2 regions of the Fructobacillus sp. ESL1129 genome follow, and region 1 is predicted to be linked to the other one. Evidence: riboswitches for the same ligand, from Rfam matches in the RefSeq annotation. Region 1 holds a riboswitch; the other holds the start of a gene.
The links. A riboswitch is a leader RNA that binds a small molecule or an ion and turns the genes downstream of it on or off. The one in region 1 is predicted to bind lysine.

Region 1 (6,248 bases):
TCTCACAGGCGGCCGACATTACGTTGTTTAAGGCAACGAAGGTACCGGTTGGGGATGATCAAAAGCCAATGATTGAACAGACAAGAGAGCTGGTTCGCGCCTTTAACAATGCGTACCATACTGATATTTTGGTCGAACCTGAAGGGGTTTTCCCACCAAAGGGACAGGGTCGCCTACCAGGGATTGACGGTAACGCCAAGATGTCCAAGTCTTTGAACAACGGCATTTATCTGTCAGATGATGACGAGACGTTGGCTAATAAAGTCAAGTCCATGTATACTGATCCGACCCACATTCGGGTGGAAGATCCTGGCCACGTGGAAGGAAACGTTGTCTTCACTTACTTGGACATCTTTGATCCGGATAAGAAGCGGGTCCAGGAATTAAAGGAACACTACCAACGTGGTGGCTTGGGGGACATGAAGTTGAAAAAGCACTTGCTTGAAGTCATGGAAGCTGAATTGGCACCAATCCGGAAACGGCGCATGGAATATGCCAAGGACATGGATGCGGTCATGGCCATGCTTCAAGAGGGGTCCCGTAAGGCAAATGAAAAGGCTGAAGAGACCATGAAGCAGGTCCGAGCTGCCATGGGTATCAATTATTTTGGTTAAGCAGCAAATGATGAGTTGTATTGAGAAGGAAAGGTCGTAACGGCATTGTTCTACCCATTGAAAAAGAGACGATTTTTACCCATTTTTTCATTAATCGTCTTCATTATCTTATCGATCATGTTGCGTTTTAACAGTACATTTTTGACCATGATTGATGCCGTAGTGGCCATCATTATTCAAACCGTGGCTGCTAGCAAAATTGGATTCTTGCTCGTACCCGCCTATTTCTTGAAAAAATTCTGGATTGTTTGGGTGCTGAGCATTGCCTGGGCAGCTTTCTTGCGGACGCTCGATTTCAAAGTCGGTTTCTGGTGGTCTTTGGCCTGTTCATCGATTCTAGTGGTGGCTAGTTGGGGATGGTCTTTGCTGACTTTCTTTTACTGGGACGATGGACCGGTGTTATCGCAGTGGATGCCGGCTGTGGCCAGCGTGGTTTGGGTCTTTTTGTTATTTCAAATTAAGCAAGCATTGGTTGTTCGACTTCCGGTGGCGCAATGGGTGAAAAAAACAATTGAAGTCATCATGGTCTTGTTTTGGATTGACTTGGCCTTTGCTGCCATCGTTGATTACGACTTTTCATCCATCACGTTGATTGGGGCTGCTCTAATTGGTTATTATTACTTCCGTTTGACTGCCACTGTTTACATTCGTGGCGGAAAGCGCCTTCAACAATTTTTTGGTGTTGACGGTAAAATTTAATTGTGCTAATCTAAAGCCAACAAACAAAGAGGTTGCAACCAAGATGAGTCGCACTGGAGAGTCCACCCAGGACGTTGAACCAGTGTTAAAGGTGCGGTTGCCGAAAGTTTTCCCTCGGGGGAGGGGGAACTTGGGACGTGAAAGAAAATTTCCCGGACTGTCGTTTTTTAAACGGTGCGCTTTGCTATCATGCTTAAAAAATGTGATGACGCCTACTTTTGTTTTTGTACAGAAGTAGGTTTTTTGTTTGTCAAAACAAAATGGAGGTTTTTGCTCATGGCAGAAACAAATGTGAATACAATCAAGCACCAGCTCCAAACCCGCCACGTTTCAATGATTGCGCTTGGTGGTTCAATTGGAACTGGTCTCTTCTTAACATCGGGTGCTTCGGTTTCACAAGCCGGGCCATTTGGTGCCATTGCTGCCTACGTGGCAATCGGTATCATGGTCTACTTCCTGATGACGTCTTTGGGTGAAATGGCGACTTTTGCCCCAACGTCAGGATCGTTTGCTGAATACGGCAATCGTTTCGTTGACCCGGCTTTTGGCTTTGCCCTTGGCTGGAACTACTGGTTTAACTGGGCCATCACCTTGGCCGTGGATACCGTCACGGTTGGGTTAGTTGCCCAATTCTGGCTGCCACAGGTACCATCCTGGATTTTTTCAGCGATTGCCTTGGTCTTGATTTTCCTAATTAACCTTTTCTCCGTGCGCACTTTTGGTGAAACGGAGTTCTGGTTGTCCTTGATTAAAGTGGTGACAATCTGTTTCTTCCTCTTTATCGGGGTTTTGGCCATCTTTGGTATCATTAACTCCCACACGGACGTGGTTCGCAACTTGACGGTTGGTAACCATGGCTTCGTTGGTGGCATGGGTGGTATCTTGTCCGTCTTCGTTGTGGCTGGGTTCTCTTTCCAAGGAACTGAACTAATCGGGATTACGGCTGGTGAAGCCAAGGACCCTAGCAAGTCCGTTCCTAAGGCCATTCACTCCGTCTTTTGGCGAATCTTGCTTTTCTACATCGGGGCCATCTTCGTGATTTCCGCCTTGGTTTACTACAAGGACCCCCGTTTGATGTCAGCTGCCGATTCCGGCAACATCTTGATGTCACCCTTCACGATTGTCTTTAAGAACGCGGGGATTGCTTTCGCTGCTTCTCTGATGAATGCAGTTATCCTGACTTCTGTTTTGTCAGCCGCCAACTCCGGTACGTATGCGTCAACGCGTACACTTTACTCGCTGGCTAAGAAGGGGCAAGCACCAAAGATTTTTGGTCGCTTAAGCAAAAATGGTGTTCCTTGGGCAGCGCTGCTCTTAACAATGGCCGTTGGCTTGCTTGCCTTCACTTCTGAAATGAAGGGTGGCAACATCGTTTATGGTTGGTTGGTGTCCGCTTCCGGTTTGACCGGCTTCATCGCCTGGATGGGTATTGCCATTGCCCACCTGCGCTTCCGGCGGGCTTACGTTGCCCAGGGGCACAAGGTTGATGACCTGATTTACAAGGCAAAGTGGTTCCCATTCGGGCCAATCTTTGCTTTGCTCATGTCCATCATCGTTATCTGTTTGCAGGATCCCGCTTCCTTTGCAAACTGGGAATGGGATAAGATTGCCGTGACCTACTTGTCCGTGCCAATCTTTGTGATTCCATACTTTGGTTACAAATGGTCAAAGAAAACGAAGTTGATTCCGCTAGAAGACGTGGATTTGACGGGTAAGAAATAAAATGAAAAAGTCGTTCATGGATTTCCATGAACGACTTTTTATGTGGATTAACCACTTATCTTTCTATAGGGACCAGATTTCTCTAAAACGGTAACAGGATTTTTGCAACATGCTATTATCAAAATAGAACAAAGGAGAGAGGTGAGATCCTTGAAAGTGCTTTTAAATGTCTCAGAAGATAATGCGGAAGCGAAGATTCTAGTTAACGTACCCAAACGAACTGTCTTTTTTGAGAATTTATTTCTAAAAATCAAACGACTTTTGCATGAACAACAAGTAAATGTTGAACAAGATGGCGAATTTTATACCTTTGAGGTGAATGGTATTGAACGGGTATTTACAGAAAAGAAAAGCGTTTTTTGCCAAGTAAATGGGAAAAAATATCGAATCAAAAAATACATCTATGAAATTGCTGATCTTTTGCCGTCCGATTCATTCTTCCAAATTTCACAGTCGGAGATTGTCAATCAACACTTTGTCTGTAAGTTTTCACTGACGAAGACGGGTCTGTATCAAGTTGTGCTAAAAGACGGCAGCTATACCTATGCTTCAAGACGATACATGTACAAAATTAAAAAGGAGTATTTCAAATGATGAAGTTTTTTAAAGGACTACTTTCTAGCATTTCTGCTGGTATCACCATTGGGCTGTTACTCTCGCTATTTTTTAGCTATTGCTATCAACTAAACGTCATGCAGCCATCAGGTAATCGCTTTGTTGACAGTTTTTCCTCACCATTGCAGGCAATGGCGGTTGCTACATTGATTTGGGCAGGCATGGGGGCCATGTTTTATTTGGCATCCTTCATCTATCGAATTGAATCCATCAGTATCACCAAACAAACGACTTATCATTTCCTGGTGACTTATGTAGGTTATACGGTTCTAGCGCTCTTTGCCAAATGGTACCCCTTTACGGCAACCTGGTTTTTGATTTATACTGCTATCTACATTCTGATTTATATCATCATTTGGTTTTGCTCAATGCAGTCAGCCAAACACTTGGTAGAAGAAGTCAACGCATTAGCACTGAAATGATTTGGAAGATAAAAGAAGCAGAAGGTCAAGCAAAAATATGTTTTCAGTGCTAAACATGTAGCAGCAAGGACTGGCATTGCTTGATAAAGTCGGTGTTGTTTGCTAACATCATATCAACAGGGGAAAGGCAAGTAGGATAGGTTTTTTTGTCCTGCTTGTTTTTGGATTAAAAGGGTTGGAGGAAAAATGATGAATAAAAAGGGTCAGGAATTTTCAGTAGAAAAATTGCGTGCCGAATTAAATGAGTATGGTTATTGGATTTTATTCACTGCTGTTTTTTTAATTTCCTTTTTGTGTGGGATAGCAGTTGGACTGAATCATCTCAATCATGCTGGCATGTAGTTAAACATAAAAGGTCGCGCACGATTCAATTCGTGTACGACCTTTTTTAAGTTGCTAGAATTTACTCTCGTACTTTTCAAAAACTGTCTCTATCGGCCGAACGTGGCCGTTCTGGTAATCTTGATAGCCTTTTTCCATTTCGAATTGAAATTTTCGAATTCGATCCCTTTGTTCACTCAAACAGAATCCATCGTTCCTTGAAATCTTTCTTGTCATATTAAACCTCACTGATCGAAATAAAAAGCGATGACCAAATCAGTCACCGCTACACAAGTTTTTCTGTTGCCAGCCAACAATCCAGGATGAACCTGGCTTACTTTTTCTGTTGTCAGCCAACGATCTGGGTCGCACCCAGCCTAATATATCTGGTTTTATAGTTGCTTGCTCAACTGGGGGAGAGCAAACCTCTCGTTTCTTGAATTATAGCAAGCGTCCAAAAATGATTTCATTCTGTTTTGTATTAATTATTAAAGAAGAGTCATTCAGTAATGGCCCGTTTTGGTCTCACTTGATATCTGTTATCCTTTCATATAGAAGAACAAAGGAGACAACCCATGAAAAAGATCTTTGCCAGAGAAAATAACAAGCAGGCACTGATTAGTGGTTTGGTTGCGGTTCTGATTTTCGTGCCGTTTATTGTCATCATTCAATTAGCAACAAAGCACTCAGTGGATAGCTGGCCATGGTGGGGACAGTTTGCGCTCTACTTTGTTTTGGGGATGGTCGCCGTCCAGGTGAACCAGTGGCGTATGAAGAGAGGAAAGAATCAGTCAAAACGATAGCTAGTGTAGAGCAAGTAGATTAATTGACGTTGCTTCACGTGAAACACTTGGCAGCCGGCTGATAGTCACCCCGACAGTGCTATACTAAATGATAAGTAAGAGGAGAAGGGGAGAACCCATGGCAAGCGTTATCTACTTATTAATCATGAGCCTTTTGGCTGGTATCTTGAACGGCATCGTGGGGATGGCCGCGCTCACCCTCTATCCCGTGCTGCTGTCGATCGGCATTACGCCAGTCAGTGCTAACGCCACCATCACCATTTCGCAGATGGGTTCTGGGATTGGCACGCTGCTTTCTTCCTTTAAAGAGCTGAAACATCATTGGAAGCAGGCCATCTTGATTGCCCTCATCAACACATCTGCTGGTATTCTAGGTGCCTTGCTCCTCATTCACAGTTCCGATGCGGACTTTAAAAAAGTCGTGCCACTCTTTATCCTGTTAGCCGCCATCATGATTTTGCTGCCAAAGAAACAGCGAGAAGGACTAACAAAAAGCCCATGGGTTAAAGCCATGGGCTGGATTAGCATCTTCTTAGTCGGCCTCTACATCGGCTACTTCGGCGCTGGGTCGGGCTTGCTGATGATTGCCGTCTTGTCCAGGGCGCTGAACGAAAAGTATGCGACCTACAACGCCATTCGTAACTTCGCGACTTTTCTAAACAACGGTGTGGCAGGAATTCTATTCGCCTTCACCATGCCTGTCCACTGGGTGGTCATCCCAATCCTGTTAGTGGGCCTCTTCGCCGGTGGCTTTCTCGGTCCGATCGTCGTTCGCCACGTTCCACAAAATAAAATTGAGCGCTACGTCGGTATCTTTGCATTGGTGCTGTCGACAGTGCTGGCTTGGCAGGCGTGGGGATGATGTCGAAAATATTTATGTCATTGAGGGCTTTTATTTGACCTAAGGGTTCCAATAAGGAATATTGGATTGAATTTTTTTGTTGCCACTGCTATACTTCGAGCGTGAAGTAGTTGAAAAGGTTATCATTTCTTTTCAAAGCCGTCGTTTGTCAGCGACGGCTTTTTTATTTGAATGCATTTTTACCAAAATA
Region 2 (6,248 bases), 650 kb from region 1:
ATCCAGTCATTAACCGCTTAGCGCAGGTGTTGACGACTTTGGAAAAAGATGGACACGAAATCCTTTTTGTCACTTCAGGGGCCATTGGGGTGGCCATTGATCAAATGGGCCTCGACAGCCGGCCAAAGGAGATTCCGCAACAACAAGCCTTAGCTGCCATTGGTCAGGGGTACTTAATGACTATCTATAATCAGGCTTTTGCTTTCTACCAGCAACTCGTTGGTCAGGTCTTACTGACGTATGATGTCTTTGAAAACCCGGCGATGTTAGCTAATACGAAGGCTGCCATCAATGAGTTGCTGATGCAAAAGGTGATTCCAATAGTTAATGAAAACGATGTCATTGCCGTGGATGAGCTTGATCATCAGCACTCTTTTGGTGATAACGATCGGTTGGCTGCCTTATTGGCAGAAGAAATGGGTGCTAATCTGATTGTCTTATCGGACGTAGATGCGCTGTATACTGCTAATCCGAACACCAATCCGCAGGCTAAGCCCTTACGAAAGGTTCATGAAGTGACGGATGCCATCAGGCAAGCAGCCACTGGATCGTCTTCTGGACTCGGCACCGGCGGGATGGCAACCAAGTTAAAAGCGGCTGATTACATGATGACCCATGGTCGGAAAATGGTCCTAGTCAACGGAAACAATCCAGAAAATATTCGTGCAGTGATTGAAGGTAAGGCAATTGGAACACATTTTCAAGGAGAACAAGCATGATGACGATGGAAACGATTGGGCAACAAGCAAAGGCTGCCAGCCAGGCGGCTGCCCAACTGAGAAACGAAGAGCGAAACCAGCTACTTCAAGCAATGGCAACGGCTTTGCTTAGCCAACAGGAAGAAATTATTCGGGCTAATGATGAAGACTTGGCGGCTGCTAGTGACTTGTCTGGTCCCATGCGGAATCGACTAACCGTTAATCAATCAGTCATTCAAGGCATCGCCGCGTCTCTGCGCGCGGTGGCGACTTTACCAGATCCACTAGCTGGTTCATACGATTCCTGGAAGCATTCAACGGGTTTTAAAATAACCAAGAAAACGGTCCCACTTGGTGTGGTGGCCATGATTTATGAAGCGCGTCCAAATGTGACGGTTGATGCCGCCGCCTTGGCCATTAAATCTGGTAACGCAGTTATTCTACGGGGTGGCAAGGAGGCCATTCGAACGAATAAAGTACTAGCAAAAGTCTTGCGGAACGTGCTGTCTGACAATGGTCTGAATCGTAACATCATTCAACTAATTGAAGATACTTCTCATGAGAGCGTTAACCAATTATTAGGTATGCGCAAGTACGTTGACGTACTTATTCCACGTGGTTCTAAAGCCTTTATTGACTTTGTTGTTCAAAATGCAACCGTTCCCGTGATTGAAACGGGTGCTGGCAATACCCATATTTTTGTGGATGAATCAGCAGATCAAGACCAAGCAATTTCTGTGATTGTAAACGCTAAAACGTCAAAACCAGCAGTCTGCAATTCAGCCGAAAAGTTGCTGGTTCATGAGGCAATTGCGAAGGACTTTTTACCGAAGGTTGTGCAAGCCTTGATTGAAAAAGGCGTTGAGTTGCGTGGTGATGAGCAGTCACGGACGATTGATGATCGGATTTTAGCAGCCAATGAAAAGGATTGGGATACGGAATATAACGATTTGATTATGGCTATCAAAGTAGTGGAGGACTGCGAGCAAGCTATCGACTGGATTAACGAGCACACAACCCATCATTCCGAGACAATTTTATCTGAAAACGTTCAAAATGTGACAAACTTTATGAATCAAGTGGACGCCGCCGTTGTTTATCAGAACGTTTCTTCTCGTTTCACGGATGGTTTTGAATTTGGCTTCGGTGCGGAAATCGGTATTTCAACGCAAAAACTACATGCCCGCGGACCAATGGGACTTGCTGCACTAACCACCATTAAGTATGAAGTGTTTGGTGACGGACAAGTGAGAGAGTAAAAAAGGATTTCACATGATTATTCGTTTCGTTGCAATATCTTGTACCCATGACTTTTACCGACATATTGGCTTTACCGAGGTTAAAACACAAAAGAAATTCCTCAAGAAAATGAAATAATTAATTGAAAAAAGAGCGTCAGTCATCAAAACGGATGACTGGCGCTCTTTTAACTTTAGTGGTGTAGATTGGCCACAAAACGGTTATAATTTGTTTCTTCGCCCGTTTGAACAGGCCTCAACTGGGCTAAATCAAAATGACCACTGGACAGGTATTCTTCTGGAATGGTGACTTTATCAATAAACGTTGCATTACCAATTAATTCAATCCATGGTTGTTCTTTATCTTGATGAATTCGTGTCTTTACCATGCCTCCCGGATTATAAATCGTCAGTTCCTTACTTACATCGACTAGTTCGGGATGAATCATGGAAAAGGCATAGGAAGTGGCGGACATACCAGTACCACAGGCGTTGGTAAAGCCGACGCCCCGTTCATAGGTATGAACGAATAAAATATTTTTGTCTAAAATTTTGGCGAAATTGACATTGACGCCATCCGGGAAGTAGGGATTTTCTGCATTTAAACGCTGACCCAGTTGACCGAGGGTATCCGTTAAGTCCTCATCCGTTTCAACAAAACTAATCAAATGGGGGTTGGGGACGGCAATGGCGGTAAAGTGCAAATAATCGTGTAAAACGGGAAGTTTTGTATTAAAGATTCTTTCCATTTCCAAATGGTCAAATGGGAAAGCTTTCTTGTTAAAGCGAATCGGTGAAATCTCAACGGAAAACGCCGGTACCCCGGTCGCAAAGTCAGCTTCCTGTCGGACTTTTAAATCACTTTCAGCCGTTTCAACAGTAAAAGTCGTTTGGCCCTCGCGTTCTGATAAGTAGCGAGCCACCGTCCGTAGTCCATTGCCGCACATCGAAGCGATACTACCATCGGCATTAACGACTGTCATTTTGCCCAAGGGACCTGCATGTGTTGGCTCATCGACGACGAGTAAGCCGTCCGCACCTGGCCAATTGCCTTTTTGCTGACAAAGTTTTTGAGCAAGTTGGATTAACTGTTTATGCGACAAGGGTGTTTCGAATAACGTCTGGTCTAAGAGGTAAAAAGAATTATTGGATCCGTGGACATGGATAAGTTCAGTCATGGTTATTCTCCTGAAAGAAATGCTGGTAAATTGTGGCAACGGCACGTTTTGCGTCCTTTTTCTTCGTACCAATCATGGCTGAAATTTGAGAGGCACCTTGGTTAATCATGTTCACCTCGATGCCATTCATTGTTAGGACCGAAATGGCTTCAGCAACGGTTGTTGGCTTTAAAAACATGCCCTCACCAACAATCATGATGATCGTGTAATCTTCAATCCATTGCATGGCATCCGGTTCAAGCGTTTCTTCGATATCGGCACAAAGTGCTTGAATTTTATCCTCCGTTAACTGCCGATTATCAAAAATAATGGTTAAATCGTCAATTCCAGAAGGCATGTGTTCATAAGAGATGTTATAGCGGTAAAAAATTTGGAGTAACTTGAGCGTCAAACCGACCTCTTGGTTTAGTAAGTAGCGGTGCAAGTACAAGGCTGAAAAGTGATCGGAATTGCTGACACCGGTGATGGGATGGCTCGGGTGAAAGTCGTGTTCGGGAATAATTCGTGTTCCAGGATCGCTGGGACGGTTGGTGTTCTTAACATTGATGGTGACCTGTCCTTGAATGGCTGGAATAATGGCTTCATCGTTAAAAACGGAGAAGCCCGCATAGGAAAGCTCTCGCATTTCACGATACGTCATTTGTTCGATGGCGACTGGCCGGTCGACGATGTTCGGATTCGCTGCGTAAACCGAAGAGACATCCGTAAAGTTTTCGTACAAATGAACACCAAACCCTCTAGCCACAATGGAACCAGTAATGTCCGAACCACCACGAGCGAAGGTGGCCATATCGACTTTTTTGGTCACGCCGTAAAAGCCAGGAATCACCAAGATTTCATCGTCACTCCTTTTGAAATGTTTCATGTTGGTATAGCTTTCTTCTGTAATGGTTGCACTGTCGGGTTTCCCGGTCACAACCAACCCCAGCTCGGCTGGGTCCACAAAACGAGCCCGTTGGCCCAGTTTTTGCAAAATAAGGGCCATTAGCATCGCATTTAATTTCTCACCATGGGCTTTAAAATAAGCAAGACGGTAATTTTCCTGTCCAGAAAAGAGACGAGGCAATTGGATGATTGTTTTCCGAATTGTTTTGAAATCACTGGGGGATATCTGAAAATACTGAGCAATCGTTTCGTATCTCGCAACCAGTGTTTTTTGAATGTTTTCAATATTTTGGTCTAGTTCTGATAAAGTCGCATATTGGATTAAGAGATCGGTGACTTTTTGATCATTTTCGTCTCGTTTACCTGGTGCAGAAACCACCACAATTCGGCGCTCATGATTCGCCATGATAATCTGAGTAACTTTCTCATACTGTGGTCCGTTTGCCAGGGAAGAACCCCCAAATTTCACAACCCTTGTCATTTTCTTGTGCTCCTTTTGTTTTTAATTTGTTTGCATTGTATCAGCACTTTTTGAAAAAACAAGATAGAAAAAAGCCTAAAAAACGTCTTTTTTTGCGGCAGTATATGAAGAAAAATGATTAAAAACTTTTTAATAAAAAGGGTTGACGAGATTAAAAAATTAGTTTACTATTTGAGACATCGAAGAGGTTGCAACCGCGATGAGTAAGTTAGTCGAGTTCCTGTGTGGACGATAACGCTAACCGAAAGGCAAGGTTGCCGAAGCGCTTCAGCAACACAGGCTGGGGTAAGCTGGGACATCGTTCAATAGGCGATGGACTGTCACGATTTAATCGTGTTGCGCTTTCGACATTTGAAACCAGTTAATTTTTTGTGAACCATTGGATTCTCTTGTATGAAGTGTTAACCACTTCGTACAGGAGTTTTTTTTATGCCATTTTGACAAGGAGAGAACGGATGAACGAACAAATACAGGGAAATCAAATCAACGCTTCAGGCCATTTGACGATTGGCGGCTGTGATGCCGTGGCTCTAGCAGACGAGTACGGCACACCGGTTCTCGTCTACGATACGGCAAAAATACGCCACCAGATTCGAGCTTTCCAAGAGGTCTTCGAAGAAAACGAAGTCGATTACGCCGTTTGTTACGCCAGTAAGGCCTTTGCCAATACGGCCATGTACCAACTCGTCAACCAAATGAATGGGCATGTCGATGTCGTGTCAGCAGGCGAGATTCAAATGGCCCTGCATGCAGGTTTTCCAGCAAAGAAAATGACTTTTCATGGCAATAATAAATCCGAAGAGGAGCTGCGACTGGCTTTAAAAGTCGGAATCGGGCTCATTGCCTTAGACAATTTTCATGAAATTGCCTTGTTACATCGTTTACTAGAGGAAACAGGAGGACGGGCTAACGTCATTCTACGCATCACACCAGGGATTTCGGCCCACACCCATGAGTACATTCAAACCGGACAGATTGATAGTAAGTTTGGCTTTGACTTGGCTTCCGGGCAAGCTGATGAAGCCTTACAAAGAGTTTTACAAGAACCAAGGATGACCATGCTTGGGATTCACGCCCACATCGGTTCACAAATCTTTGAATTAGCGGGTTTTGAAGGGGCAAGCGAAAAGTTAGTCGACTTGGCCGCCCGGTGGGCAAGGGATTATGGCTATCAAACCAAAATTTTAAATGTTGGGGGCGGTTTTGGCATTCGCTATGTGAGTGCCGATCGACCACTTGCTCCACAAGACTTTGTCAATCTAATTATTCAAACTGTTAAACAGCGGACAAGGTCGTTGAACATCCCCACACCCGCCATTTGGATTGAACCGGGCCGGTCCATTGTCGGTCCTGCTGGCTACAGTCTTTACACGGTTGGGGCACGAAAGGATGTGCAGGGAATTCGTTCATACCTCGCCGTTGACGGTGGGATGGGCGATAACATTCGACCCGCTCTCTATGATGCTAAGTATGAAGCTGTTTTGGCCAACAATCCGTTGGCACCAGTAATGGAGACGGTTAGAGTGGCCGGTAAATATTGTGAATCAGGAGATGTTTTAATTCAGGAACAAGCCTTGCCGCAAACGAAGCCCGGCGACATTTTGGCAATTTTGAATACCGGAGCCTATGGCTATTCAATGGCCTCCAATTACAACTTGAATGTTAAGCCAGCGGTTGTCTTTGTCGAAAACGGTCGAAGTACCCTAGTCACACGCCGTGAACGAATTGACGATCTTGAACGACTTGATTTTAATTTGGATGGTAGCTC

Region 2: it holds a riboswitch for lysine, as region 1 does, so the genes downstream of both, lysA (diaminopimelate decarboxylase) here and ACSYSL_RS05435 (amino acid permease) in region 1, are expected to answer to the same signal.

What each region holds. Positions count from the first base shown of each region.
Region 1 is NZ_CP196668.1:1,092,902-1,099,149, forward strand. It holds gene trpS (tryptophan--tRNA ligase) at 1-614, shown strand, start outside; gene ACSYSL_RS05430 (hypothetical protein) at 762-1,313, shown strand; lysine riboswitch at 1,332-1,503, shown strand; gene ACSYSL_RS05435 (amino acid permease) at 1,590-3,035, shown strand; gene ACSYSL_RS05440 (LytTR family DNA-binding domain-containing protein) at 3,192-3,629, shown strand; gene ACSYSL_RS05445 (DUF3021 domain-containing protein) at 3,629-4,072, shown strand; gene ACSYSL_RS05450 (hypothetical protein) at 4,259-4,414, shown strand; gene ACSYSL_RS05455 (hypothetical protein) at 4,969-5,196, shown strand; gene ACSYSL_RS05460 (sulfite exporter TauE/SafE family protein) at 5,315-6,058, shown strand.
Region 2 is NZ_CP196668.1:358,477-364,724, reverse strand. It holds gene proB (glutamate 5-kinase) at 1-719, shown strand, start outside; gene ACSYSL_RS01805 (glutamate-5-semialdehyde dehydrogenase) at 716-1,957, shown strand; gene dapF (diaminopimelate epimerase) at 2,131-3,114, opposite strand; gene ACSYSL_RS01795 (aspartate kinase) at 3,107-4,480, opposite strand; lysine riboswitch at 4,655-4,833, shown strand; gene lysA (diaminopimelate decarboxylase) at 4,936-6,248, shown strand, end outside.